4 regions of the uncultured Exiguobacterium sp. genome follow, and region 2 is predicted to be linked to each of the others. Evidence: riboswitches for the same ligand, from Rfam matches in the RefSeq annotation. Region 2 holds a riboswitch; each other region holds the start of a gene.

Region 1 (7,499 bases), on a different contig from region 2:
TACGACGCGAAAACGAAACGTTTCTACTTTGTCGATATTCCGAATCAATTGCTTTTTTCATATGATCTCGTCACTGAAGCACTTAAACCGTATACGTTACCAAGTGCCATCACATCGATTGCCTTGACGGATGCGCCAGATTTATTACGTGTAACGTCAGCACACGGCTTCGGTACATTTGATCTCAAGGAAGGACATCTGTCTCTTGAGCATCAATTGTCCCTACCAGATTCTGACCGTATGAATGACGGAAAGCTCGATCCGACCGGACAATATGTCGCCGGTAGCATTAATGAAGAAGACGGTAAGACGGCTGGACTGTTCCGTCTACGTCATGACGGTTCCATTGATGTCTTACATGAAGACTTGACGAACTCTAACGGGCTCGTCTGGTCAGAAGATGGCAAGACGCTCTATCATATCGATACACCGACGAAAAAAGTCTATGCCTTCGATTATGATCCGGACGCGCTACTTTCGAATAAACGCGTCGCCGTTGATCTCGAAGAAGAAGAAGGATTCCCGGATGGTATGACGCAGGATGCTGAAGGTCATGCTTGGATCGCGCATTACGCCGGATCATGCATCACACGCTGGAATCTCTCGACAGGCGAAAAACTAGCACATGTCGATTTTCCCGTCTCGAATCCGACCTGTCCGATTTTGTATGAAGATCGGTTACTCGTCACGACAGCTGCTGATGGGGATGAGACACCACACGCCGGCGCTGTCTTCGTCGTCACATTTGAATGATTAGCAAAGGAGGGATCATCTTTTTAGAGGTGATGCCTCCTTTTCCACACAATTCGTCTAGACGCATCTAAAAAAACAGACGATACTAAAGAAGAAGACTATTCATTTTTTGAAGGAGTGAAGCCGATGCGTGTCACGATCATCGAACGTTTACATCAACTGCAGACGACCCCATCCTTTTTCCCGGTCAATTGCTACCTGTTTGAAGAAGCAGACAGTTTAACATTGATTGATGCCGGACTCGGAATCAACGCAAAGGCGCTTTATCACTACATCCGTAAACAAGAAAAACCGCTCGGTGCGATCATCCTGACACACGCTCATGCCGATCATGTCGGATCACTCGACTTCCTTGCGAATGCCTTTCCTCTTGCCCAAGTCTGCATCAGTTACCGTGATGCTGCATTGCTCAGCGGGGATGAGACGCTACGCGAAGGCGAAACGACACCTTTAAAAGGCGGTATTCCGAAAAACATCAAAACACGTCCGGATCGATTGCTCGAAAGTGGTCAACAAGTCGGTAGTCTCAGCGTTATCGCCTCACCTGGACATACGCCCGGTTCGATTTCGCTTTGGCATGAAGGGAGCCGGACGTTGATTGCCGGAGATGCTTTTCAGACACAAGGAGGGCTCGCCGTCTCCGGTGACGTCCGATGGCAATTCCCGTTCCCGGCACTTGCGACATGGGATCCGGATGTTGCCCTTCGCTCCGCTGATCAATTGACGGAACTGTCTCCGGATATCCTTGCCGTCGGACATGGTCCGCTTATCCTTGGACCGAGTTACGAGATGCGCCAAGCCGTCGATCGATTCGCGCAAGTCTTACAAACGAAAAAATTATCACCTTTCAAGTAACCTATCCACACGAAAACATCCACGGACGTATTTTCCGACACGTCCGTGGATGTTTTTTCCTTCAAACCGCTCTATTCTGTTCTGTAACACCATAACGATAAACACGTGCTTCATAGGGACGTAATTCATCCGGGGTATCCCGGTAGTTCGATACGAGTAACTTTTCCTTCGGTAAGATAAAGGCGGTCTGCATCGGTTCGTCGTATACGTTGAGGACGATCCGCCAGACTTCTCCTTCTAGTTCCCGTTCATAAATATAGAGATACGGATCATGCAGTGCCAGGTCTCGGTACGTACCGTAGACCATGATTGGATGATCCTTGCGCATCTGAATCAACGTCCGGTAAAAAGCAAGTACGGACGATGGATCTGCTTCTGCTTGTGCGACATTGATGTCCGTATAATTCGGATTGACGGCTAACCACGGTTTTCCACTCGTAAAGCCTGCCGCATGCGTATCGTCCCATTGCATCGGCGTGCGGGAGTTATCACGGGCGAGTAACTGCATTGACGAGAGTACGACCTCCGGGTCCTCGCCACCAGCGACGCGCTCTTCGTATCGATTTCGAAAGGCGACATCTTGATAGAGCGATGGATCTGAGAAACGAATCCCCGTCATCCCGATCTCTTCTCCTTGATACACGTAAGGAATGCCCGGTAACGTATGCAACATCAAACCGAGTAGTTTCGCGCTCTCGACGCGGTATCGTTCACTGCCGAAGCGCGTCACTTGCCGTGTATGATCATGGTTGTTGAGAAACTGTGAATTGACACCTAATGGGTATAAGACATCATACCAGCGTTTTTGAATCTCCTTGAATCGTAAGAGATCCATCGCCTCCATATCGTCCGCGATCTCGAAATGAAACAGCGTCCGAAGTTCGTTCCGTTCTTCACTGACATATAACAGCCCGTCTTCTGGACCGACGAACGGAATCTCACCGACTGTGAACAAGTCCTTCTCGGCAAGGACGTTCGCATGCATCTCCTGCAGGAAGTCATGTACGCCGGGCTGATTCCCGAGATACGATAAATCAAACGGATTGACGACATCCTCAAGCGTCCGTTTTTTAATCAAATTGATGACATCCATCCGGAAGCCGTCAATCCCTTGAGCAATCCACCAGTTCATCATATCGTAGATCGCTTGCCTCACAGCTGGGTGCTCCCAGTTCAAGTCCGGTTGTTCTTTCGCAAAAGAATGGAAATAATACTGCCCGCGTTCTTCACTCCACGTCCACGGGCTTGATGCAAAGTACGAGCGCCAATTGTTCGGTGGCGTCCCTTTCGTGCCGTCTTTCCAGATGTACCAATCATCCTTGTCATTAATCCGGTCCCGCGACTGGCGGAACCAGTCATGCTGGTCACTCGTGTGATTGACGACTAAATCAAGTATGATTTTCAATCCACGGGCGTGAGCCGCCGTAATCAATTCCTGTAAATCCCCCATCGTCCCGGCCTTATCCATGATCGTGTAATAATCGGCAATATCATAGCCGTTATCAACGTCCGGGGAACGATAACACGGATTCAACCAGACAACATCGACACCAAGCGAAGCGATATAATCAAGTTTTTCGATGACACCTCGCAAATCACCGATTCCGTCCCCATTCGAATCCTTAAAACTACGCCAGTAAACTTGATAGACGACTGCCTCTTTCCAGCTAGCTCGCTTCATCTCCTCACTCCTCTCCCTAACTCTTTATTCCCGCTCCACTTGTCTGTACCTGTTAATTCAATAATTTTTTTGAATTTCGAAAAAGTTCTTTTCTTTTGACTGAATATTCGTTATCCTTGACGACAATACCACGAAGGAGGCATTCACCCATGAAACATTTCGCTCCATCCATCGCTATCGATCGGCTTCCTGCTCCCGTCTTCGCTGAGCTTGCGAACCGGATTGGTGCTGTAAAAGCAGCCGGACACGATGTCATCACACTGGGTCAAGGAACACCCGACCAGACGACACCTGTACATATTCTCGACGCCTTAAAACAGGCGATCGATGAGCCAACAAACCTTCAATATCCACCGTTTCGTGGACATGATTTTCTAAAACAAGCCGTCGCAAGCTTTTATGCGAACGAATTCGGCGTCACGATCGATCCGGCAACGGAAGTCGCGATTCTTCTCGGTAGTAAAGCCGGAATCGTCGCCTTACCGCAAACAATCGTCAACCCTGGAGAAGGTGTCATCGTCCCGGATCCAGGATATCCGGATTATCTGTCTGGTGCTGCACTTGCTGGCGCATTTCCGATTACGCTTCCGTTGCTTGAGAAAAACGGCTTCTTACCCGATTATGACTTGCTTGATACAACGGACGTCGAGCGTGCCCGGATGTTGTTTCTCAACTACCCGAGTAATCCGACGGGTGCGACCGCGACAGCAGAAGCCTTCGAACAGACGGTCGCTTTCGCCGATGCCCATGATATTTGCGTCGTCCATGACTTAGCCTACGGTGGCATCAGTTTCGATGGTCCAACGCGAAGCTTTCTGCAGACGGAAGGGGCAAAAGACGTCGGAATCGAGCTATTCTCACTCTCGAAACGCTTCAATATGTCCGGCTTCCGGATCGCCTTCGCAATTGGAAATCCGTCTGTCATCTCAAGCATCGAGACGTACCAAGAACATCTCTACGTCAGTGCCTTCACACCGATTCAACATGCGGCGACCGTCGCTCTGACGAGTGATCAGACATGTGTCCATGAGTTAAGTAGCTTATATGAAACACGACGCGATGCGTTGTTCGCAAAACTCGATGCGATCGGCTGGAGTGGACCACGTCCAGGCGGTTCCTTCTTCGTCTGGCTTCCAGTTCCTGAAGGTTACACGTCTCAAAGCTTCACCGATCATCTACTTGACGAAGCACACGTCGCCGTGACCCCGGGATCCTTCTTCGGTGAATACGGTGAAGGCTACGTCCGGATCAGCTTGATTGCTGACGTCGAACGTCTAGAAGAGGCCGTCGACCGAATCGGAACACTCAGTCTGTTCCGGACACCCGTTGCGGAATAATTCTGAAAAAACATTTGACAGATGGGAATCATTTCCGTTAAAGTAAGTCCCAACAGTATAACTACTTATCGAGAGCGACCGAGGGATTAGGCCCAACGACGTCCGGCAACCACCTATTAGGAACGGTGCCACATCCTACAGAATGATTTTCATTCTGAGAGATAAGTTACGAAATCTTACACTTTCGTCGCTTTTTTCTGGTTGCTCTGCTACTAGGAAAAAGCGACTTTTTTTGTATGAGGAGATGAGCGGATGATTGAATTCAAACACATTACAAAACGGTTCGTCCGAGACCGGACCCCGATTTTTGCATTACGGGATGTCGATTTAACGATCCAAAAAGGAGAAATCTTCGGGATCATCGGTGAGTCCGGTGCCGGTAAAAGTACATTGCTTCGTCTCATCAACGGGCTTGAGCATCCGACACAAGGAACCGTCAAGGTCGACGGTGTCTCGCTCGGCGGGATGCCAAAATCGGAACTACGTCAACTTCGCTTGCGGACAGGAATGATCTTTCAGCATTTTCAACTGATCCAATCGCGCAACGTCGCGGATAATATCGCTTTTGCGCTCAAGGCGGCTGGTGTCAAACGCGCAGATTTTCCGGAGCGAATTCGCGAACTCGTCTCACTCGTCGGCCTTGAAGGATTTGAGACGAACTTCCCGAGCCAATTAAGCGGTGGTCAGAAACAGCGCGTCGGGATTGCCCGGGCACTCGCGAATGATCCGACCGTCCTGTTATGTGACGAAGCAACCTCTGCCCTTGACCCCGTTACGACACTACAGATCCTTGAACTGTTGAAGGATTTGAATGAACGACTCGGATTGACGATCGTCCTCATCACGCATGAGATTGATGTCGTCAAACAGATTTGTCATCGTGTCGCGGTCATGTCGCAAGGAGAGGTCGTCGAAGTCGCCTCTACTTATGACTTGTTCAGCCAAGCCAAACATCCGGTCACACAACATTATGTCGACACGGCATTACAAATCGAGCTACCGGAACGCATCTTACAGGCAACACCGGGTAAGATCATCCGCTTGCAATTTACGGGCGAGAAGACCGGTGAGAGTACATTATCGGAAGCAATCCGCCGTTACGATATTTCAGTCAGCATCTTGCACGGCAAGGTCGACTATATTCAAGACGTCGCCTTCGGTGTTCTGATCGTCAGCTTGACGGGATCTCCTGATCAAATCGCTCCTGCCCTCGACTGGCTCGCGACGGAACTTCATGCTCTCGAGGTGATTCAGGATGTGGCTTGATCGTATTCAAACGATGTTACCCGAGTTGTTGAAGGCGCTCGGTGAGACGGCATGGATGGTCGGAATTTCACTTGCTTTTGCATTGGTCATCGGGATTCCGCTCGGGATTCTCTTGTTCGTCACCGATCGCGGTTTATTCTTTCAAAACCTTGCCGTCCGACGTGTCCTTGACTTCGTCGTCAACATCGTCCGGTCCTTACCGTTCATCATCTTGCTTGTTGCCCTTATTCCATTAACGAAGTTCTTACTCGATAATACGATTGGTCCGACGGCTGCATCCGTCAGCCTCAGTGTCGCAGCGATTCCGTTTCTTGCACGACTCGTCGAGACGTCACTACGTGAAATTCCGCCCGGTTTGATTGAAGCAGCGGAAGCCTGCGGGGCGAAACCCTTGCGGATCATCGTCAGCGTCCTTTTACCGGAAGCACTTCCCGGCATCATTCAAGGCATCACGCTAACGACGATCAGTCTGATTGGCTTCTCGGCAATGGCTGGGATCGTCGGCGGCGGTGGTGTCGGTGACCTCGCGATCCGTTTCGGCTACTATCGCTATGATAATTTCATCATGATCGTGACAATCGTCGTCCTCATCGTCATCGTCCAAAGCATTCAAGCACTTGGGAATCAACTGGCGCGAAAAACAGATAAACGCTAATCATACATACAAAGGGAGAGTAGAATTATGAAAAAACGATATGCCTTTTTAGCAACAGCCTTACTCGGTGCAGGAGTCCTCGCAGGATGCGGAGATAGCAGCGCTGATGAAAAAGACAAGACGATTAAGATCGGTGCGACAAGCGGTCCGTATAGCGATATGGTCAAACAAGCGATTCAACCACAACTCGAAAAGAAAGGCTATAAAGTCGAAATCGTCGAATTCAGCGATTACATCCAACCGAACATCGCCCTCGGTAGCGGAAACATCGACGCCAACTTGTTCCAACACTCGATCTATCTCAAGACGTTCTCTAAAGAAAAGAACCTCGACTTAAAAGGACTCATCACGGTTCCGACAGCACCGATGGGACTATACAGCAAGACAGCGAAGACGCTTGACGACGTCAAGACAGGTGCTGAAGTTGCAACGCCGAATGATCCGACGAACCAAGCACGGGCACTGAACTTGCTTGCGGAACAAGGGTGGATTGAACTCAAGCCGGACGCTGATCCACTGACCGTTTCAGAAAAAGATATCGTCAAGAATCCGAAGAAACTCGTCATCAAACCACTCGAAGCGGCTCAACTGCCACGCGCCGTCGAAAGTGTCGATATCTCAGCCGTTCCAGGAAACTTCGCACTTGCTGCGAAATTCGACTTACTCGATGCGTTAGCGCTTGAGACGATGGACGAACAATACCGTAACCTCGTCGCTGTCCAAACGAAAGATGCGGACAAGCAAGTCGCAAAAGACTTAAAAGCAGCCGTCGAATCGGACGCTTTCAATACAGTCATCGAAAAATCATTCAAAGGCTTCAGCAAGCCTGAATGGGCAAACTGATAAAAAATGACCGGAATTCAAGGAGAGATACTCTCTTTGAATTCCGGTCATTTTGTGTTAGAACCGATACCACATCAGTTCTTCATCATGATAGGTATCATCGATTTTC
Region 2 (7,499 bases):
GGAAACGAAGTCAAAGGTCTTCCGGCATCGATGACATTGACGGAAGTAACACAGGATAAGAAGACCGGAAAATTAGCTGTCAAAAAAGCAAGTAAGATTGACTTTAAAAACGTCAACGGGCTCTGGACACCATGTAACGGTTCAACCACACCATGGGGAACGCACCTTGGGTCAGAAGAATATGAACCGGATGCACGTGCGTTCGAATCAGACAAAACGTCAGCTGCTTATAAAGAAGTAAATGCTTTCGCTGAGCGTTATTTCGGAACGACCGAAAAAGCCAATCCGTACTTCTACGGTTTCACACCGGAAATCTCGGTCGACCGAAAAGGAAAAGCGACAGCAGTTAAGCACTACAGCACAGGTCGTTTCTCGCACGAGATGATGCAGATTCTGCCGGATCAAAAGACAGCGATCTTCGGTGACGACGGGAACAACACGATGATGTTCATGTACGTCGCGGACAAAAAACGTGATTTCTCAAAAGGAACACTCTATGCGGCGAAGTTCAAACAGACACGCGCGACAGAAGGCGGAGCTGGTGATCTTGAATGGATCAAACTTGGTCATGCTTCCGATAAAGAAGTCAAACGCTTGATTGATAAAGGAACGAAATTCAGCGATATCTTCGAGACAGCAGATGCGCCGACACCGGGCTTTAAAGCGGTCAAAACAGCTGCTAGTAAAAAAGTTGAGTACTTGAAACTGAAGCCTGGCAAGGAAAAAGAAGCAGCGTTCCTTGAATCACGTCGTTACGGTGCGTTGCTCGGTGCGACGTCAGAGTTCAACAAAATGGAAGGCATCACGGTCAACGAACAAGACAAAAAAGCCTACATCGCCTTGTCGTATGTGTCAGGTAGTACCGAAAAACAAGAAGGTGCTGTTCAAGACGACATCCAGCTCGAAAAACGTGAATCGGGTGCGACATTCGAAATCGATCTCGGACGCGCAAAAGGCATCGACAGCCGTTACGTGCCAACGAATATGCAAGCACTTGTCATCGGTGAAGATTTAGCGAAGCCCGATGCTTACGGCAACACAGCGAATCCGAATCTCGTCGCGAATCCAGATAACCTTGCCTACTCCGCGACGTCCGATACACTCTTCATCGGTGAAGATAGTGCCCTTCATACGAACAACTTCGTTTGGGCCTATAATCTGAAGACAAAGAAGCTTTCACGGATTCTGTCCGTTCCAGTCGGAGCGGAAGCAACTGGTCTCCGTTCACTCGATCATATTGGTGGGTATAGCTATCTCTTGAGCAACTACCAGCACCCGGGTGAGGCACTGACAGGAAAACAAATCACGGCCGTCGATCCAAAAGCGCTCGAACAAGCGATGAAAGACGGTATCGGGATTCAAAAAACAGGTGGTGTCGGTTACCTATCTGGTTTACCAAGCGGTCACAAATCGTATACGCATCGATAAGATACTAAAACGGATTCCCAAGCGCGGGAATCCGTTTTTTCATGCGTTGTTCTTCTTTTGTTTTGCTGCCTCTTCTTCCACACGTTGCAGCAGTCCATGAACGATTTTCTCGTTCTCCCGCTCGCCACCGAGTGACAAGAGACTTTTTCCAACAAAGTTCGCTCCCTCATTTTTTCCCGTATAAATCAACAGACAACGGTCGTGTCCAAGTGGTTTGAGCGTAAACGTCATCTCGATCTTGAATATTTTAGCCAACGTGAATCCAATCGTGTTTTGTTTGAAATCTGATTCATTCGTATACGCTAAATCGGTCACGATGTAGGTTTCAAGTCGATTGCCTTGCATGTACGTCTGACGATACGTTGAACCAACGACACCGGGTTTTCGTTCAATCACCTCATGCTGGACGACGCCCGGAATCAAGCGTTGCAGCCGGGTGTGATCAAACAGATGCCATGCTTCTTCGATCGGAATATCGAGCTGTCGTTCTTCTCTCCACGTGATCATACACCTGCCCCCTTTTTTAATAGAAATACCCTGTCATCCGGTCTTGTAACGTCCGGTGACAGGGCGGGAGCAGATTCTTATTTTACTGTGCTTGTTTCAAGGGCTGCACCGAGGAACTTCGCCAGTTCGAGCATGCCGTAGCGTCCTGCAGCTGCCTCAGCATCCGAATTGTAATTCGTATTCGTATTGACGTCATACGTATAGATCGTACCTGACGCATCCTTGATGAACTCGATGCCAGCGACAGCGATTTGGTTCGCTTGAAGGAACGCTTCATACTTTTCAATAATTGGATCATTGAAATCTTCAACGATTTGGAACTTCATCGGTGTTTGTGGCGCTTCTTCTCCGACTGGGCAGAACAAGTCGTCAATCACACATGCATCTGCCGGGCAGAGTTCGAATCCTTCTGACGTATCAACTCGAACCGCGTAGACAAACTTTCCACCTACGAACTCACAACGCGTGATATACGGCTCCGGTGCTTGGATATATTCTTGAATCAACGTGATCCCATCGACTGGTTCGTCGAATGTCGGACCATCGAGATAAGATTCAAGTGCTTCAATCGAATGGAATAACTGGACACCAAGACCTTTCCCGGCACGGTTGTGTTTTGTGATGAATGACGAAACACCGATTTCTTTTGCTGCTTGTACGATTTGATCGCGTCCGACGGCAGCCGTCGTCTTCGGTACACGAATCCCAGCCTTACGCAACGCCGTGTATTGATTGACTTTGCTGACTTCTAGACGAAGCGCACGCGTTCCGTTAAAGACAGTCCGGTCATGCTCTTCTAACCAAGCGAGGACTCCTTCCGTCAACTCCGGCGCGTAACGATGCCCCCGCGTATGCGAAGAGGCACTCATCCGGCTGTAAAAGACACCTTCTGGCGGCAGTTCATCCAGCGGAACGATTCCTTCATTCAAGTGCCACTGTTCATACGGCAATTCGAGTTCTTCGAGACGTTTGATGAGATGATCCGTCCATTCTTGGTTTTCGTGGAGAATATGAATTTTTGTCATGATTGTTGACCTACCTTTCGTTTCGCTTCGACCAGCGGCATTACGTCACGAGCAAAGCGCTCCATTTCTTCAAGTTGTGGTGAGAATTGTAACAAAAGTAACGTGACACCGACGGCTTCGAACGCTAGAATCCGTTCAGCGATTTGTTCTGGTGTCCCGATTAAATTCGGACGTAGACCACGGTTCGAGACGGAATAATCGTTTCGCTCGACCTGTTGCTCCAGTTGCGATTTACTGATGAAATCCTGATAACCCGCATAACCGGCGCTGTCTTCCTTGACGTCTGTGATCCGTTGCCACTCAAGAAGCGCTTCTTCTTCCGTATCCCGACAAATGATGTAGGCCGCAAGACCAAAGCTCTCAAGCGGTGCGTGTCCCGTCGCTTCCCGACGTACTTTCATATCGTTGATTTTATGAGCTACCTCTTCGACCGTGCCCCCATGCATGACATAAGCGTCACAGTGTTCGACGATCGTCCGCTTTCCAGCTTCACTCTCTCCACCAGCGTAGAGCTTGATGCCTGGACGCTGGACGGGCTTCGGATGAAGTTCCGCCTGCTCGATCGTGTAGTGATTACCGGAGAAGCTATACGGTGACGCATCTGCCCATAGTCCTTTCATGACCGTGACGAACTCTTCCGTCCGAGCATAGCGTTCATCGTGTGCTGTGAAGATACCGTTGTATTGTTTGGCTTCCTCTGCCCACCACGCTGACACGACGTTGAGCGTAAAGCGTCCACCACTCAACTGATCGATGTTTGCCGCCATCTTCGCCGTCGTCGCTGGATTATGGAACCCGGGACGTACAGCAGTCATGATCTCTAAGCGTTCCGTCGTTGCAGCAATCGCCGCTGCCGTCGTCCATGCCTCAAGACTCGGTTCCTTAATGCCTTTGATATCATTCAAGTTCAATTCCGCGATCAACGTCGTCGAGAAGCCGATCCGTTCTGCTGTTTGTGCGACTTGTTTCGCATAATCGAATGTCGCAGGCATCTGTTCATCTTCGACGTTACGTAACCATCCCCCAAAAATCGGTAACCAAAAACCATACTCCACTCTATCGTCCCCCTTATCATAAAAAAACGCTCTTTTCGAAGTTCGAAAAGAGCGACGGTATCTTGTCCTGTCCGCTCTTATCTTCGGAAGGTATATCCCTTCCTGGAAGTAGCACCTTCCGCCGTAGCGGGGTTGCTGAAGTGTCTTCGGGCCAGTCCCTCGACTTCTCTAGATAAGATGTGTTGCATTCATCGTACAAAATTCACTGAACTAAAGCAACCATTAAACCGTCTTTTCCAATCGGAATTATTTCACGCATAAAAAATCCCGACGTAATGTCGGGATCAGGAATTAATATGGTGCGACGAAATCTGATGTTGGCTCTGGTGCTTGTTCACCACGAACACGATCATAGAATTTTGCAAAGGTGACACTGAAATACGGTGTAATCCACAAGAATGCTAGACCTAGGGTAACGATTCCTAAAAGAGCCCAACCAATAAACGATAGTAAGAGCATGAATGCTTCCATTTTATGCCCGTCCATCATTTTCCGGGAGCGTGTAATGGCTTCTAAGATACCAATTGATGGTTCATCCCGCAAAATATAGAACGTTAGCATGTAAGAAAATGATTTAATGATTCCCGGTACGACTAATAGCAGAAACCATAGGAAGATAAAAAAGAATTGTACGATAGCTAGACCAATCACTTTGAAAAACATGCCATATGGTTCAAATAAATCCGTTACTTTCGTTTCTTCTCCACGAGCAATCGACATCGCAATCCAAGTCCAACCGACTCCGACCGGAATCAATAAAATCGATACTAATGATACGACGAGATCCATGGTATTAGCTGGTTCGTCCACATCTGATCCAAATAATCCAGGTACACCTTGAATAATACTAAACAGAATAACTGTTAGGACTGCGAATCCCCAACGACCGCTGAGCGACGCCTTTGCCGCTTTTTTTAATTGAGATGACATGAGTAAGGTCCTCCTTGAAAAAATAAGTTCTCACCTTACTCTACGGCTTATAACTTCTAATGTTTCACTCTTTTTTCAATAATTTCCCGTCTCGTTGCTGGTTAAGCCAAGCGCGCTCAAGTTGTCGCTCACATGCCGTGTATAACGAACGTCGACCATCGAGGCGTTCCATCGCAAATGGAATACCATGTTTTTTCGCCTGCGCGATGACATGTGCACTCGCTGCATGAGAAACGCGACTCGTTACGACGACGATCGCGTCCGTCTTTTTGGCGAGGCAGGCAATCTTTTTCGCGGACTGTGCGTCTCCTGCCAGATGAATCAATTCGATCCCCGTCGGCGCAAAGAACTCACGATAGACAGCGGTCTGTTGTTCGTTTCCAACGATGACGAGACGCATGCCTGTGAAGCGCGTGAAATCAAGCGGTGTCTTATCAACGAAATCCATCAATTGTCCGGGTACAGCTGTCGTCACGATCGGTTCAATCGTTCGCTCTTTTGGCATACGGACGCGACGCTGCGCTTTTTTAGCTTTCGGCACCGTTTGCCGTTTCATTTTCCGTGCATACCGGTCCGATTTTTTCGCTGTCACAGGTGTCTTCACTACCGGTTGTTCTATCGCTGATGAGCGGTTGGATGATGTATTGACGATCGGTTCTTCATACGTGAACGGATGCTTCCAAGCAATCGTCAGTGTATCCTTCCGTCCCCGCCACATGACGAGATCGACGAGTTGCCCTGCTTCCAGTCGGAAATAGCGCATGTCTTCTACCGGTACGACATAATAAAACGGTCTGCCCGACTCATCTTGCAGTGGACCATTCACCGTTTCCTCAATGATTCCATGCGCTTTGACGATTGCTTGTTCAAACACGACACGTTCCGGATTCTCTTTCATTCGCTCCGTCGAGACGACGGCTTCGATACGACATATCGTTTTTTGATCATCCTGACGCTCAACACGGACCCGGACTTCCATGCCGTGCTCGAGATTCCAATCGCGGACGTCTCGTTCTGAAATATGACTGCCGGACCACTCTAGTAAAGTACCGCCTTTTAATCCCCGCTGAAACGTATAGGCATAACGTTGCTTGCGTACTGGCTCGACCGGTACTTGTGGTGGCATTACGATGGTCTGCTCTAGCTCTACTACTTCGTCGACGACCGGTGTTTCTTGAACGTCACGCGGTGCATAATACGCTGACATCTTGACCCATTCATCGATTCCGTTCACTTCGTCGAGCCAGAGTTGCCAATCTTCATACCGCTCCACGACCGCTAATTTCATCTGTACCAATTCAGTTGCTCGTTCCAACACCTGTTGCATCATCCGTAACCACTTCCTTTGCGTTTTTTTCACTATAGCAACGAAAAAACGCGGAAGTAGTTCAAAAAAATAGCCTGGTTATTTTTTTATTTAGGTACGTTGCTGAATTTCCACAGCCGGATCCTGACGCTTATATTTCGCGACGATGACGATCAAAACCGTGATGATCACAAGCAGGAACCAAGAAGACAATTTTCCGAGATCAACGACTGCCCAGCCTCCTTCCTGATGCGGATAGACCCAGCCTTTAAAGAACGTTACGATGTTCTCCGCGATCCAAATGAAAAAGGCAATCAGTAAAAAGGATAGAACGAGCGGCATCCGGTAAATCGTCTGCTCGATCGTAAAATGAACCCATGACTTATAGAAAACGAGGACGACGAGGACCATCAACAGCCAGCGTGCATCGAAGATCCAGTGGTGGGTGAAGAAGTTGAGATAGACGAGACTGCCGACGCTGATCGCAAGCCAAGGTGGTGGAAATGCTATGAATCGTAAATGAAATCGCCGAAACGCTTGGCAGACATAACTCGCGACGCTTGCGTACATGAATCCTGCATACAAGGGAACACCAGCCACTTTCGTCAAAGCGTCTTCCGGATAACTCCAAGACCCGACATTCACTTTAAACAGTTCAAGTGCTAGACCGATGACGTGAAAGAGTAAAATCAGTTTGAATTCCGCCATCGTTTCATACCGCGTGACGAGTAAGACGATTTGGACGAGAATACACCAGATCAACAGGAGATCGTATCGAGCGACCGGTTCAGTAGGAAGATAACGTGAAAGAGCAAGCGCAGCGAAAATCATCACGGGAAAGACGCAGCAGACGGCTTCTATGTATGTAAAACGAATCAGGTGCCGGATCGCTTTCATTCGGTCCCCTCCTTTTTCTTCAGTATACGTTTCTCTTTTATCCTTCCCCTCCTTCTTAAGATGGAAAAAACGGAAAATTTCGTCTTTCTTCTTCCACTTTCCTCATGATACAGTTAACGAATCAATTATTTTAAGAAATGAGGTGCCAGACATGACGCGTCATCGCGCTTCCTGGTTATTACGCGCTACGTTAAAGTGGGGATTATTCCTACTCGGTTTATTTTTACTCGCCCTTGGCTCATCGATGATGATCACAGCTGAACTTGGTGTCTCGACGTGGGACGTGTTGCATCTTGGTCTTCAAAAGAAGACACCATTATCCGTCGGAACGATCATCTTGCTTGTCGGTCT
Region 3 (7,499 bases), on a different contig from region 2:
AAAACAGCGCTTATATCGATCTTAAGAGACCGTTGACGTCTCGTTTTCATAAATCGGAACCCAGCCGTCTGTCGTGACGAAGATCCGAACAGCAACGACTTTACGATCGTCTTGAAGCGTAAAGTAGTGGCGTGTGTTAACAGGAACGGAAATCAAATCACCAGGATTGAGTTCGATATTGTAGTAGCCGACCTCTTCGTCTTTGATCGCGAAGACGCCATGACCGCTGACGATGAAACGAACTTCATCATCCGTATGGTGATGTTCTTTCTGGAAGTTGACGAGCAACTCATCCAGGTTCGGTGTCGTATCCGAAAGTGAGATGATATCAGCTGTCTGATACCCACGACGTTCTGATACGTCTTTGATTTCTGGAGCGAACGTATCGAGAATCGTTTGTTTGTCCGCATCCGTCAGTGTGAAGTTCTCAACGAGAGGCGCTGGAAGTTTCGAAACGTCCCACTGTTCGTAAAGAACGCCGCGTGACGCAAGGAAGTCAGCGACTTCCGTTTGATCCGTATACCGTGTGTTTGTTTCTTGGAATAAGACTGTTGCCATGAGATGATTCCTCCTTTTAATGAATGGATTGACGGCATGATTGCAACGTCAACGTGTAATTGAATAAAAACTCGAAGGCTTCGAGGTGTTTCTTTGCTTCAAAGGCGGTCGGTGCCCAGACCGTGATCCCGTGATTGCGGATCAGGACGGCACCACTATCCGCTGTGACATGAGGTGCAAAAGCAGCGGCAAGCGTCGGGATGTCCGCATGATTCGGAATGATCGGTACCGTGACCATCGCATCCTCTTCCCAGTGTCCGAGTGCCTTGATGATTTCTTGACCAGAAAAGGTGATACTGCCTTGATCGCCATAGAGTTCCGAAATCACATTGTTTGCAATCGTATGGACATGCAGGGAACAACCGGCGTCCGTTCGATTGAACACCTCGACATGGAGCAATGTCTCAGCGGAAGGACGCCCGGATTGCTCACCGATCAATTGACCGGTCGCATCGACATGAACGAAGTCGTCAGGAGTCGTCTGCCGTTTATCTTTTCCGCTTGCCGTCACAAGGAATTCAACCGGGACACCGGACGTCCGAATGGCGAGATTGCCACTCGTACCAGGGAACCAATCGCGCGCCGCAAGCTCTTGTTTGATGGCGCGTAGCTCTTCATACCGTCGCATGAATGTCATGTTGTCACCTCCGCTCGTGTTAAATCATGAACGATATCGTGGAACGTCTCAAACGGTGTATAGGCGATATCGTTCTCTTCACACAACGTGATCAGATAATCACGGGCATAGACACGATCCGCTTGTTTTGCGAGTTCGAAGTCCGTCACCGAGTCGCCGATGACGATGATGACGTCACCGTCTTTACGTAGTGTCCGAGCAACGGACGTTTTACAACAGCCGCATCCGTTCGTGCAATGGGCATCGCAGACGTTTGGCCAATCGATATGGACGAATGGACCACTGAAATCAGCAACGTTACAGTAAATCTGTTCTTGTTCAAGGAATGGCGCTAAGATCGGTTCGACGAAAAAGTCCATTCCACCGCTGACGATCGAAAAATCGATGCCTTGACGACGACTGTACTGCAGTAACTCCGAAAATCCGTCGCGAATGACCGCACGCTCCAACAAAAAGTCAAGATAGGCTGTTTTTCCGTCAGACGGCAGAAGTGCGAACATTTGCCCGACACCACTCTGAATCGATAACGTCCGGTCGAGTACGCCGCGTTTCAACGGTTCGAAGTCACGCGCTGGCGCAAATGCCTGCATGAGCGCGATGATATTATCCTGTGTCGTCACCGTACCGTCGAAGTCACAAAGAATCCGTACGGTCATGACTTGATCCCCCAAGCGTCGAGGGCAATCTGTAATTCTTCATGACGAGAGGCTGCCGCCGATAGGGATTCAGTTGCGAGTGCTGCATCGAGTGCCTGACGGAAAGCGATGACACCAGCCGCAGCACCTTGCGGATGACCATGTACGCCGCCACCGGCGTTGATGACGGAATCGATGCCGAAGTCCCGTACGAGTTGAGCGACGAGTCCAGGATGAATACCGGCTGAAGGAACCGGGAAGATCGATTTCGTCTGACCGAGACGAGTCGCTTCGACTGCGATGCCACGGGCGACATCCTTTGGCAAAGCGACATTGCCGTAAGGAGACGGGAATAGCGTCAAGTCTGCTCCAGCAGCACGCGGTAATGTGCCGAGTAAAACAGGGGCCGCGACTCCGTGATTCGGGCTAGCAATCAACGCACCGCTATATGCTGGATGATTGAAGATCGGAACGTTGATTTCCGGATCACTCGCCAGTTCGCGTAAGACGTCGAGTCCGTATGTGAAGGTATTCAGCAAGAAAGCAGTCGCTCCAGCGTCAATCAATCGTTTGGCTTGATCCTTGAGCGTAAAGACGGGACCGCTGAGTGTGATCGCATATAACGCACGTTTACCAGTCCGGTGGAAGTGAGCATCGATGACCTCACGTCCGATTCGTGCCCGGTCAATCGTCGGTGTTAACGGATTGTCGTATAGGATCTCATCGTCTTTGACGAGATCAATCCCACCAGCGAGTTGTCCTTCGAGTTGATCACGAAGAAACGATAAATCGCGTCCGATGATTCCTTTGAAGATGCTCATTAACAATGGGCGATCTTCGACACCAATCAAGGAACGGACCCCTTCAATCCCGAATTTCGCACCTGGAAAGTCCGACGTAAATGTATCGGGTAGTAGCAATTCCGTTAATTTGATTTCACCGTCGAGTGAGAGTTTCCCGAAGACGGTCGTCAGAATCGCAGAAAAGTCGCGCGACACGTTATGTTCCGGATAACGAATCGTGATATATCCTTTGCCATCGCGCTCTTCGGTATGTACGACTTCCCCTTTGAACGAGGCGAGTTGTTGTTGTTCGAGATGATTCAGTTCCGTCCAAGAACCGACTGTCAGACCAAGCGCGAGTTGTTCAGCGCGCTGCTCGAGTCGATCACGGGCAGTCAATTGATAAGTAGCAGTGATATAAGCCATGTCTTTCCTCCTTCAACAAAAAAATGGTCTCTCGTCAGCGACAAGAGACCATGAATGATTCGAACGTGGACTCTTATCTGTCAGCTTAGTAGCTGCAAGAATTAGCACCGTGCCAAAAGGTCGGTTGCTGCGACATCGTAGGGCTTGTCCCTCCGTCTGCTCTTGATAAGAATTGGATGAAATTGTGAAATCTAATTGCAATTTTTACATGGGAATCGTCACTTGTCAAACTATTTTTAGAAAATTTATTTTTTTGAAAATACTCTTTCTATAGATGACTTAAAAATGATGTCCGTTTCTGCTTGATTTCGATTTGACAGCGAGGAAGTCGATTGCGTAAGATTCAAATCAATATCACACACGACAACTACATACGACTCTTATCGCGAGTTGGCAGAGGGAATTGGCCCGATGACGCCGCAGCAACCGACCACTAGGCACGGTGCTACATCCAACAGACGTTTCGTCTGAGAGATAAGAGGACGCAGTGACTTTCCTGCGCCTCTTTTCGATGACGAAAAGAGGCGCTTTTTCGTGTATCACATAGGGGGAAACTGAGATGACATACAAAGCATTTACAGAACAGGACGCGATTGATCGTGTTCGAACATTAGGACTGATCGGCGACGGAGCCGTCGAAGCAGAAGAGATTGGCGACGGCAACCTCAACCTCGTGTTTCGGATTCGAGAAGGTGAACATCGATTGATTCTAAAACAAGCACTCCCGTATGCAAAAGTCGTCGGTGAGAGCTGGCCGTTATCGCTCGAACGGGCGTGGATCGAGCAATCCGCACTCCGTGAATTCGCACGGCATGCCGTACCGTTCGTGCCACGTGTTTTTCATGCCAGTCATGAAGAGGCGTATACGGTCATGGAAGATCTTTCACATCTGACGATCGTTCGAAGCGGTTTACTTGCAGGTGAACAGTATCCGTTGCTTGCGGAACATATCGGTTCTTATCTCGCTCGGACGTTATTCCATACATCGGACTTTGCACTTGGTCCGGTTGAAAAGAAACGTGTCGCCCGAACGTACTACAATCCAGACTTGTGCGACATTACGGAAAAATTAATCTTCACGGATCCGTTCCATGACGCGGAGACGAACGAGATTGAAGCCGGACTCGAAGGAGAGGTGGCACGTCTATGGGCAGACGATGAGTTGAAACGCGAAGTCGCAAAACTCGAAGCGCTCTTTATCACGAAAGGCGACGCCTTATTGCATGGCGATTTACATACAGGCAGCATCTTCGCCTCGGCGACGGAAACGAAAGTCATCGATCCAGAATTCGCCTTTTATGGTCCATTCGGATTCGATGTCGGGCAGTTCATTGCGCATCTATTCTTCGCGGCATATCCAGATTACCCGGCACTCCGTGATGCCCGAATCAAGGACATCGATACGTTCTGGCTGACGTTCGCTTCAACGTTCCGTGCCTTATGGGAACGGGAAGCCGTCGAACCGTTCCAGGCATCAGGACTCGTCGATGATGTACTGAGTACGATCTTGCAGGATGCCCTTGGCTTTGCCGGTTGCGAATTGATTCGGCGGACGATCGGTCTTGCACCGGTCGCTGATTTAGAATCAATCAATTCAACGACGGAACGCTTAGAGCGGAAACGTCACGCCCTCCGTCTAGGAGCAGCGTTAATCAAACGCCGTACAGAATGCCGGACATTCGATGATTTAAGAAACTTTGATGTAACGGAGGAACTTAGCCGATGAGTACATTCGTTCAAAGTATCCGTTACGAAGACCGTGTCTTGACGATTCTCGATCAGACACGTCTACCGCAGGAAGAACACTATGAAGTCATTACCGATCTCGCACAAGCAGTCGAGGCGATCAAACAACTGCGCGTTCGGGGTGCACCTGCGATCAGCTTATTTGGGGGATTCGTGCTTGTTCAGGAAGCGTACCGGTTTGAAGCAGAACTACCGATCTACAAGCAAGCCTTGCTTGAGACATCGGCGACGTTACTCGCGACACGACCGACGGCCGTCAACTTGCGAAATGTCCTTGATCAACTGAATCCAATCATTCGAGACGGGACGTCGGTAGAAGAGATTCGCGAACGGCTCGAGCAGCGGACGATTGCCTTATATGATCAAGATGCTCAGACGTCACGTCAAATCGGGATTCATGCGTTGGAATTGTTCCAGTCAGGCAACCGGATCCTCACGATTTGTAATGCTGGATCGATTGCGACCGCTGCTTATGGAACGGCACTCGCGCCGTTTTATATTGCAAAAGAGCGTGGTATCGAATTGTCTGTTTTTGCAAGTGAGACGCGTCCGTTACTGCAGGGGGCACGACTGACGACCTGGGAACTGCAACGTGCCGGTATCGATGTCACATTGATCACAGACAACATGGTCGCCCATACGCTGAAGGAAAAACAGATCGACGCGATCATCGTTGGTGCCGACCGGATTACACGAAACGGAGATACAGCGAACAAGATCGGAACGTTCCAATTGGCATTGCTCGCGCAAGCCTTCGGTATTCCGTTTTACGTCGCAGCACCACTCTCGACATTTGACTTCTCGCTCGTTTCCGGTGAAGCGATTGAAATCGAAGAGCGTGATCCGCTGGAAGTGACGGCAATCCAAGGTGTCGCGACAGCACCAACGGGAGTCGCTGTCTTCAATCCGGCGTTTGATGTCACACCACACACATTGATTACGGGCATCATCACAGAACTTGGTGTCATCACGCAACCGAATGAAGAAACGATCGAACAATTAACAGGGCTTCACCCCCTCGGATAAGGAGATATGTCATGAAAAAACTAGCTTATGCTGTCCTGGCACCAGCCTTTTTGCTGGCGGCTTGTGCGAATGGAGAAGCCACGACGACGAAGGTCGTCAAGGATGTACCAAAAGGGGTTCAGTCAGACGTCAAGATCGCCGTCATCCGCAACCTAGCATCGGACGACCATACGAAACAATTCCTTGATGGCGCACGAAGTGAAGGCGAAGCGCTCGGCTTTAAAGTCAGCACGTTCATCTCGGAAGGTAACGACGTCAAGTTCAAGGAGCTTGTCGCACAAGCGATTCAACAAGATTATGATGGGCTCATCATCTCGCACGGTAAGGAAGACTACGCCTATGACATGATCAAACCGGCGGTCGATAAAGGACTGAAGGTCGTGACGTTCGATACGGTCACGAAGAAAAAAGGAACGGCGTTAAAAGGTGTGACGGAAACATTCCAAAACGATCATCAACTCGCGAAGCTATCGCTCGATGAAGTGACGAAGGTGACGGACAAAAAACCGGTCCGTGTCATCAAACTGTGGTTCGGACCAGGTTTTGCCCCACTCGATCGTCGTCAAGAAATCTATAAGACGTACGAAGCAGACGGCAAAATCAAAACGCTTGAGACGGTTGGACCGACAAACTTCCAAGATGTCCAAGGGGATATCGCGACGAAGATGAATGCGATTCTCGCGAAGTATCCGAAAGGAAGCATTGATGCGGTTTGGGGAGCTTGGGACGAAGTCGCAAAAGGGGCTTATAAATCGCTCAAGGATAATAAACGTCAAGAAATCCCGCTGATCTCGATCGATGTCTCGAATCAGGATATCAACCTGATGCGTGAAAAGGACAGCAACTGGGTCTCGACGAGTGCAGTTGATCCATTCTTAATTGGACAGACAGATATGCGATTACTTGCCAAGAAAATCGCTGGCGAGAAGACACCGGATAGTTTTGATCTCGACGCGAAACTCGTGGAGCAGAAGGCGTTGAAGCAGGATACGACGATGTACAATCTCGATACGATCATCAAAGGATGGAGTACATCGGAAAAATTCAATGAACCGTGGATGGACCGGTTGCGTGACGTCCATAAAAAACAATGACGTCTACCAATCATCACTTGAAGATGACTCGGATTTCACTGGCGTTTCCAGGAGTGCAAGCCTTAAAACAGGTCTCGTTTGAAGTGAAATCCGGTGAAATCCACGCGCTTGTCGGTGCGAATGGTGCCGGTAAGTCGACGTTGATGAAAGTTTTATCCGGAGCGGAAACGGCGGATGAAGGAACGATCCGCCTAGACGGGAAAGAGTTGTCCATCACATCACCGCGTGATGCGAAACAGATTGGGATCGATCTCGTCCAACAAGAGGTCGATGTGGCGCTTGTTCCGTATTTGACGGTCGCTGAGAATATTTGCCTCGATCTGTTGACGGACGGAACGATGACCGGGTTCGTATCGCAACGCCGTTACATACAGCGTGCCAAGGAGGCGTTAGCGACGTTACAGGCGGATATTTCCGTTAAGACACGTGTAAAGGAGTTGCGGCTTGCTGAAAAGCAACTCGTGTTGATTGCCCGCGCCCTCGTCCAGGAACGTCGTTTTTTGATTTTGGATGAACCGACGGCACCGCTCAGTCAGGCGGAAACGAGCCATCTCTTTTCAGTCGTGCGTCGTTTAGCCGAACGAGGACTTGGGAT
Region 4 (7,499 bases), on a different contig from region 2:
CCATTTCTGTATCAGCGTCCGCTGTTACGACTTTCCGGCGTGCCAGTTCCATGACAGGTCGATTCAAGATGTGACGAATCCGATCTTCATAATCTTCTTCGTCTCCTTTGATGACATCTACGTATAAGAATGTATCGACGATGATGTCCTTGTGTTTTCCAATTGCGCGCATGATATCTCCATCACTGATATACCCGACGACCTCCTGCTCGGCGTTGATGACAGGTACGCCGCTAATACCAGATTGAATGAATCGTTCGATGACCGTACGAATCAGATCTGTATCGTTTACCGTGATGACCTCTTGTTTCATCGACTCATAAGCTTTCATCTGAATTCTCCTTTGTCGTTCGTTTCTCATCTACGAAAGTTGTATGATACAATTAAAAGAACAAAAATGATTGTATAATACAACTACAACTCTGTCAAGCCTCCTGCTTTTCGCATTGACAGCTTATCCACATTGGGTAATCATGAGGGACAGAGAGACTTTTTCGAAAGGGGAGATACCCGATGTCTCAACAATCACTTGAAACCATTGAATTGGAGTTAGCGATTCTGATCCGGCGCTTAACGACAGCGACGGCAGACAATCGTAATTTGGATCGTGCTTCTTATCTCTTACTGCGACAATTAGCAGATTCCGGCAACGTCGGTGTCAAAACACTTGCCCGCGAACTTCAGTTGGATGTCTCAACCGTCAGTCGCCAAGCAGCGGCACTCGATCAGAAGCAACTCGTTGAAAAAGTAAAAGATCCGACGGATGGTCGTGCCTTCTTTTATCACATCACAGATAAAGGACAACAAGAACTTACCATCTATCGAACAGCACGTCTCGCAAGCATCGAACGTCTACTGACAGACTGGCCAGCAGATGATGCGGAAGATTTCGGACGCCTGTTGCAACAATTTAATCGTGCCTTGCGTGAACGATAACGGAATCATATCATTTAAAGAACGGACACGAAATCAATCGATTTCGTGTCCGTTCTTTTTTCGTCCATCATTCATCATGTTTGAGAAACTTGACAGACTGAACGAATTTGCGCGATATGTTCGGGTGACGTTCGGCAACAACCGCCGATCAATCGTGCCCCCGCCTCATACCATGTTTTCGAGACGGTTTGGAACGACGTACACTGATTCGTACCTGACCATGTTTTTGCGACCGGATCATAGACCTCACCAGAGTTCGGATAGACGATGATTGGCACATCCGTCAACGCCTTGACGTGACGGATAAAATCGGTCGCGTAAGATGCTGGAAAACAATTTGCACCGATTGCTGCGAGCTGTGGATGTTGTCCGACCGTTTCAATACAAGTCGCAAGTGCCGTTCCTTCACTAATGTGCGTCGCATCTTGAAGCGAGAACGTCAGCCAAGCGGACACTTCCGGATACGTTTCAAGAATCCGGAACAACACGACAGCTTCCTCGAGCGACGGAATCGTCTCGAATGCCAGCAGATCTGCCCCCGCTTCAATCAACGCTTCAATCCGTGGTCTGTGGAAGGCTTCTAGCACATCTACTGATACCCCATAATGACCGCGATACTCAGAACCATCTGCTAAGTAAGCACCATAAGGACCTACTGATCCCGCGATCAATGCGTCACTCTTTCCGATACGCGTGCGTGCGTTTTGCGCCAAGGTGACCGTTTGTCGGATCAGTTTCTCTGCTTCCTCGGTTGAAATGTGACGTTGCTTGAATCCTTCGATACTTGCTTGATAACTTGAAGTGATCGCAACATCGGCACCTACTTCAAAGTAATCACGATGGACACGCTCAATCTGTTCCGGCGCTTCAATCAAGAGACGTGCTGACCAAAGCGGGTCGTTCAGGTCGAATCCCTTCTGTTCAAGTTCGGTTGCAAGGGCACCATCTAAAATAAGAAAGGGAACTTCTTGTAATCGTTGATCAACTGGATTTTTGATTCGGGACATCTTCAACACTCCGTTTCTGAGAAGAATTCGTGAACGCATGAACGACATAACAGATCACGATGAATGGAATACCACAGTACAAGGCAATTCGTTGTGTCGGATCAAATCCGATACCAATCAAGGAAATCAAACAAACGACGAGAGCGGCAATCGGTACGAATGGAAAAAGTGGTGTGCGATAGACCAATTCGTCGACCGTATGCCCTTCACGGAGGAATTGTTTCCGGAAACGATACTGGGCAACGCTGATACTCATCCAAACGACGACGACAGCGAGACCAGAAATCGAGACGAGCGCGATATAAACACTTCCTGCCGCATAAATACTAGACAGCAAGGCAAGTCCTCCGCCAAGCATGCTGAACAATACAGCTCGAAGCGGTACCCCACTTGGTGTCACCTGGGCGAAGAAGCGTGGAATCATGCGTTCGTTCGCAAGCGACCAGAGCATCCGAGAGGCGGCGTAAAGTCCAGAGTTCGCTGCTGACAAGATTGCTGTCAAAATGACAAAGTTCATCACGTCTGCTGCGTAGGGAATTCCGATCCGTTCAAATACGGCGACGAACGGACTTTCGAGCACACCTTTCCCTTCCGTTGGCAATAAGACGGCTAACACGATGATCGTACCGACGAAGAAGAGAACGAGTCGCAAAATCGTCGTCCGGATCGCAAGCGGAATCGTCCGCTTCGGATCAACTGCTTCACCCGCTGCGACACCAATCAATTCCGTTCCCGAGTAAGCAAAGTTCACGGCAAGCATCGTCATGAAGATGGCGAAAGCGCCATTTGGGAATAATCCACCTTCCGTTAAGGAAGAAAAGAATGGGGCTGGGCTACCATCTTGCAGTGGAATGAAGCCGACGATCGCTCCCGCACCAAGTAAAATGAAAGCAATGATCGTCACGACCTTAATGGCGGAAAACCAAAACTCGACTTCAGCGAACACACGGACCTTTAAGACATTGATACCAAGGATCATCGCAGCGAACAATGCGCTGAACACCCAGACCGGAATCGACGGGAACCAACGTTGCATCAAAATGCCTGCCGCCGTGAATTCTGAACCAAGGGCGACCGTCCATGTCAGCCAGTAGAGCCAGGCGACTGTATAACCTGTGCCGGGTCCGATGTACTTCGTTGCGTACTTATGGAATGATCCGGTTTCCGGCATGTGAACGGCGAGTTCACCGAGACTTAACATGACTAAGTAAACGACGACGGCCCCGATCAAATACGATAAAATCGTTCCGACGCGTCCTGCTTGTTCCAACGTATAACCTGTACTTAAAAATAACCCTGTTCCGATAACACCACCTAACGACAGCATGATCAGATGACGTGATTCCATCTTGCGTCGAAACGCTCCGCTCGTTTTCATGAATCCATTTCCTCCTCGTTCCACCTATTTCAAACAAAAAACGCATCCTCACGGATGCGTCGGTCGACAATTCGGAAATCTTATCGATCGGGTGCAGCACCCGCAGGAATTAGCACAGTATCTTTCGACCTGTTGCTGAGGTTTCATAGGGCCAGTCCCTCCACCTCTCTGGATAAGTATGTAATTGTTCCTAACCATATCAGAATGCAGATAATTCAGTCAACAAGCAGTTCTCGATTTTTTTGATAAATCCATAAATTAGATTCAATCAGTTGAAGGTGACGTGGAGAGCGTGTTTCGAGCAACGTGCTAAAGAAATGTTCCACTTCGACAGGCTGACCCTTTTCCATGTCCCGTAACATCGACGATTTCATCGTGTCTTCCATTGCATGCATCTGCTTCAGCAAGACCGCTTCTACATCATCATTGAAAATTGCACCTTGTTCTTCCATCGCTTGTTTCGCTTCCTTCATGACGTCTTGAATCATCTGATAACCAATTGGGTCCTTGCGAACTGGACCGATGGCAGAGCGAAATAGTGTCGTCACGCCCGCAAATGTCGAAATGAAGAGGTACTTTTGCCACATGTCATCCATGATATGCATCGAGTACGCCATCGGTGCCTTCGCTTTCGCAAAACGTGTTGCAATCTCCTCTAAACGCGCTGTTGGTTTACCGGTTCGTGAACCAAACAATAGCCGATGAGACGGGCTTGTCTGTACAATACGCCCTTCTGCATCAAGCGTCGATTCGATGAAGCAAAGCCCTCCCAGTACTCGATCTTCTCCGAAGACTTCTGTTAACCGGCGAATATGACGCATCCCGTTCAATAAGGGAATGATATATGTATCTTCCGAAATGAATGGCGCAAGATCCTGTAAGACGTCATCCAAGTGATAGGCTTTCGTAGAAAGTAAGACGACATCAAATGTGTGATTTGGTCGCATGTCTCGTGTCACTAACTGAGGCGTGATCGTGATATCACCATGAGGACTAGTAATCTGTAACCCTGTCTTTTGTAATTGTTCATAGCGCTTCGGACGAACAAAGAATGTCACCTGTTCCCCTTGCTCAGCAAGACGTCCCCCGAAATAACCTCCAACTGCTCCTGCACCTACGACTAAAACATGCATATGCATTACCTCCTTTTTAACTAATCGATTCGTTACTTACTCCTTCACCCTAACATATCGGAAACCATTTTCCTGATTCCTACTTGAATCACTAAAATGTAAGTTAAGCGTTTGCATTTTAGAAAAAAACGTTTATACTAACTTGTATACAAGTATACTCACTCTAGAAATCAGGTGATTCCATGTCAGAACTGTTATACCCCCTGAAGTGGTTAGCGAAAGCTTCCGCCGGAGATCGTGTTGCACACGAGTTACGGATGCGGATTATTTCAGGAAAGATTGAAAGCGGTACCATCTTATCTGAGAATAAATTAGCCTCTGATTTTTCAGTCAGTCGCTCTCCTGTCCGGGATGCGTTAAAGGTCCTTGCATCCGAACAATTGATTCGTCTCGAACGAATGGGAGCGGTCGTCGTCGGTTTGTCCGAGCGCGACATTCAGGAAATCTATGATGTCCGGTTGCTCATCGAAACATTCGTCTTCGAGCGACTCGTCAAAATCGAACGGTCTGAACTCGTCCGTGAGCTCAGTAAAATTCTAGAAATGATGAAAGTTGCCATCAAATACAAGGATGCCGATGAATTTTCCTTCCAGGACGTACTGTTTCATGAAACAATCATCCGCTCGATCGATCATGGGTATGTCAGCATGATTTGGCAAAATCTTAAACCGGTCATGGAAAGTTTCATCCTCCTATCGATGCGGGTACGATTCGAGGAAGACATCGAAGACTTCGAACGCATTCTCGCGAACCACGCCTTGTATATCGAAGCGATCGAGACAGGGGATCGTGAACGGATGGTTGCTTCCTTACATCAGAACTTTGATGACGTCCAGGAAGTCGAAGATCTCTGGAAAACGCAACAAATGATGTCGAAAGGAGTCGATTCACATGACTGAATACATGTTAGGCGTCGATATCGGTACGACGAGTACGAAAGCAGTCTTATTTACGACAAAAGGAGAGGTTGTCGGACAAACGAATGTCGGTTACCCACTCCACACACCAAACCGTTCGACGGCGGAGCAGGATCCGGAAGAAATTTTTGATGCTGTACTCGAATCGATCCGTTTGATCACAAAACGTCATCCAAGCATGCCACCAAAGTTCGTCGCGTTCAGTAGTGCTATGCACAGCTTGATCGCGATGGACGCACAGCATCAGCCATTGACTGCCTGCATCACATGGGCGGACAGTCGGAGTGAAGCATGGTCGAACAAGATTAAGGAACAATACGGTTTCTCGATCTATCACCGGACCGGGACACCGATCCATCCGATGTCACCGCTCAGCAAAATCAGTTGGCTCGTCGAAGATCGTCCGGAGCTCCACGCTCAAACGAAAAAATATGTCGGGATCAAGGAATTTGTTTTCCAAAGACTTTTCGGCAGATATGTCATCGACCACTCTCTCGCTTCAGCAACCGGTCTCTTTAATATTCATGAATTAGGCTGGGATACGGGCGCGTTACATGTCGCAGGGATCGATGCAAGCTATTTATCAGAACCCGTACCGACGACGACGTCATGCACTGGACTGAATGTCGATTACGCACGACAAATGGGACTATCCGTTGATACGCCGTTCTTAGTCGGTGCTAGTGACGGTGTCCTCTCCAATCTAGGCGTCAACGCGATTCGCAAAGGGGAAATTGCGATCACGATCGGAACGAGCGGTGCTATCCGAACGATCATTGATCGTCCGCAGACCGATGAAAAAGGACGGACATTTTGTTACGCACTGACCGAGGACCACTGGGTCATCGGCGGACCCGTCAATAATGGCGGAATGGTCTTACGGTGGATCCGAGACGAACTCGCTTCAGCCGAAGTCGAAACAGCAAAACGTCTCGGCATCGATCCGTATGCTGTCCTGACGAAGATTGCCGAACGTGTCCGCCCAGGATCCGACGGACTGTTGTTTCATCCTTACTTGTCCGGTGAACGGGCACCACTGTGGAATCCAGATGTCAGCGGTTCATTCTTCGGCTTGACGCTTTCGCACAAAAAAGAGCATATGATCCGGGCAGCACTAGAAGGGGTCATCTACAATCTCTATACCGTCTTCCTCGCACTCGTCGAGTGTATGGACGGTCCTGTGACACGAATTCAGGCAACCGGTGGATTTGCCCGTTCTGAAGTCTGGCGCCAAATGATGGCGGATATCTTTGAGTCGGAAGTCGTCATTCCGGAAAGCTTTGAAAGTTCATGTCTCGGTGCTTGTATTCTCGGACTGTATGCAACAGGGGAAATCGATTCGTTCGAAGTCGTGTCCGAGATGATCGGGGAAACACATCGCCATGTACCAAATGAAGAAGCGATGCATGAATATCGTCAGCTCTTACCAATTTTCATTAGTCTGGCGCGGACATTGTCTGAGGATCACAAACGAATCGCTGCGTATCAACGGAGCTTGATTCAAAAAGAAAACTAACTTAATCTTTTGGGGGAAGTCATCATGCCATTAGTCATCGTAGGAATTGGGATCGTCGCGTTACTCGTTCTCATCATGGGGTTGAAATTAAATACATTTGTCTCACTCATCATCGTTTCCTTTGGCGTTGCACTACTGCTCGGCATGCCGCTCGATCAGATCGTCAAGACGATCGAAGCTGGTATCGGCGGAACGCTTGGTCACCTCGCATTGATCTTTGGTCTTGGTGCCATGCTTGGAAAGCTGATCGCTGACGCCGGGGGGGCGCAGCGAATCGCCATGACGCTTGTCGCTCGATTCGGGGAAAAGAACATCCAATGGGCAGTCGTCGTCGCTTCATTCATCATCGGGATCGCCCTCTTCTTCGAAGTCGGACTCGTCCTGTTGATTCCAATCGTCTTTGCGATTTCACGTCAGCTCCGCGTCTCGATCCTGTATCTCGGGATCCCGATGGTCGCAGCCCTGTCTGTCACGCACGGCTTCTTACCACCTCACCCGGGTCCGACCGTCATCGCTGGGGAATATAAAGCCAATATCGGGGAAGTCTTATTGTATGGTTTCATCGTTGCTGTTCCGACAGTCATCATCGCCGGTCCTATCTTTACGAAAATC

What was found. A riboswitch is a leader RNA that binds a small molecule or an ion and turns the genes downstream of it on or off. The one in region 2 is predicted to bind S-adenosylmethionine.
Positions count from the first base shown of each region.
Region 1: another riboswitch for S-adenosylmethionine. It lies ahead of ACHWTJ_RS03000 (methionine ABC transporter ATP-binding protein); the one in region 2 lies ahead of ACHWTJ_RS13100 (LLM class flavin-dependent oxidoreductase).
Region 3: another riboswitch for S-adenosylmethionine. It lies ahead of mtnK (S-methyl-5-thioribose kinase); the one in region 2 lies ahead of ACHWTJ_RS13100 (LLM class flavin-dependent oxidoreductase).
Region 4: another riboswitch for S-adenosylmethionine. It lies ahead of ACHWTJ_RS01425 (amino acid permease); the one in region 2 lies ahead of ACHWTJ_RS13100 (LLM class flavin-dependent oxidoreductase).

Region 1 is NZ_CAXYJR010000005.1:246,752-254,250, reverse strand. It holds gene ACHWTJ_RS03020 (SMP-30/gluconolactonase/LRE family protein) at 1-753, shown strand, start outside; gene ACHWTJ_RS03015 (MBL fold metallo-hydrolase) at 880-1,608, shown strand; gene ACHWTJ_RS03010 (alpha-glucosidase) at 1,670-3,289, opposite strand; gene ACHWTJ_RS03005 (aminotransferase class I/II-fold pyridoxal phosphate-dependent enzyme) at 3,439-4,626, shown strand; SAM riboswitch class I at 4,689-4,794, shown strand; gene ACHWTJ_RS03000 (methionine ABC transporter ATP-binding protein) at 4,879-5,892, shown strand; gene ACHWTJ_RS02995 (methionine ABC transporter permease) at 5,882-6,547, shown strand; gene ACHWTJ_RS02990 (MetQ/NlpA family ABC transporter substrate-binding protein) at 6,575-7,390, shown strand; gene ACHWTJ_RS02985 (GNAT family N-acetyltransferase) at 7,448-7,499, opposite strand, start outside.
Region 2 is NZ_CAXYJR010000006.1:1,289-8,787, reverse strand. It holds gene ACHWTJ_RS13115 (PhoX family phosphatase) at 1-1,428, shown strand, start outside; gene ACHWTJ_RS13110 (hypothetical protein) at 1,468-1,935, opposite strand; gene ACHWTJ_RS13105 (RimK family alpha-L-glutamate ligase) at 2,013-2,960, opposite strand; gene ACHWTJ_RS13100 (LLM class flavin-dependent oxidoreductase) at 2,957-4,015, opposite strand; SAM riboswitch class I at 4,090-4,194, opposite strand; gene ACHWTJ_RS13095 (DUF975 family protein) at 4,307-4,945, opposite strand; gene ACHWTJ_RS13090 (DUF2325 domain-containing protein) at 5,010-6,275, opposite strand; gene ACHWTJ_RS13085 (DUF817 domain-containing protein) at 6,363-7,148, opposite strand; gene ACHWTJ_RS13080 (YitT family protein) at 7,300-7,499, shown strand, end outside.
Region 3 is NZ_CAXYJR010000007.1:298,602-306,100, forward strand. It holds gene ACHWTJ_RS15520 (acireductone dioxygenase) at 22-558, opposite strand; gene ACHWTJ_RS15525 (methylthioribulose 1-phosphate dehydratase) at 575-1,195, opposite strand; gene ACHWTJ_RS15530 (2-hydroxy-3-keto-5-methylthiopentenyl-1-phosphate phosphatase) at 1,192-1,851, opposite strand; gene ACHWTJ_RS15535 (2,3-diketo-5-methylthiopentyl-1-phosphate enolase) at 1,848-3,038, opposite strand; SAM riboswitch class I at 3,109-3,210, opposite strand; SAM riboswitch class I at 3,416-3,519, shown strand; gene mtnK (S-methyl-5-thioribose kinase) at 3,598-4,764, shown strand; gene mtnA (S-methyl-5-thioribose-1-phosphate isomerase) at 4,761-5,810, shown strand; gene ACHWTJ_RS15550 (sugar ABC transporter substrate-binding protein) at 5,822-6,904, shown strand; gene ACHWTJ_RS15555 (sugar ABC transporter ATP-binding protein) at 6,901-7,499, shown strand, end outside.
Region 4 is NZ_CAXYJR010000003.1:15,777-23,275, forward strand. It holds gene ACHWTJ_RS01410 (CBS domain-containing protein) at 1-331, opposite strand, end outside; gene ACHWTJ_RS01415 (MarR family winged helix-turn-helix transcriptional regulator) at 514-936, shown strand; gene mmuM (homocysteine S-methyltransferase) at 1,011-1,943, opposite strand; gene ACHWTJ_RS01425 (amino acid permease) at 1,918-3,321, opposite strand; SAM riboswitch class I at 3,399-3,500, opposite strand; gene ACHWTJ_RS01430 (ketopantoate reductase family protein) at 3,537-4,454, opposite strand; gene ACHWTJ_RS01435 (GntR family transcriptional regulator) at 4,637-5,353, shown strand; gene gntK (gluconokinase) at 5,346-6,887, shown strand; gene ACHWTJ_RS01445 (GntP family permease) at 6,912-7,499, shown strand, end outside.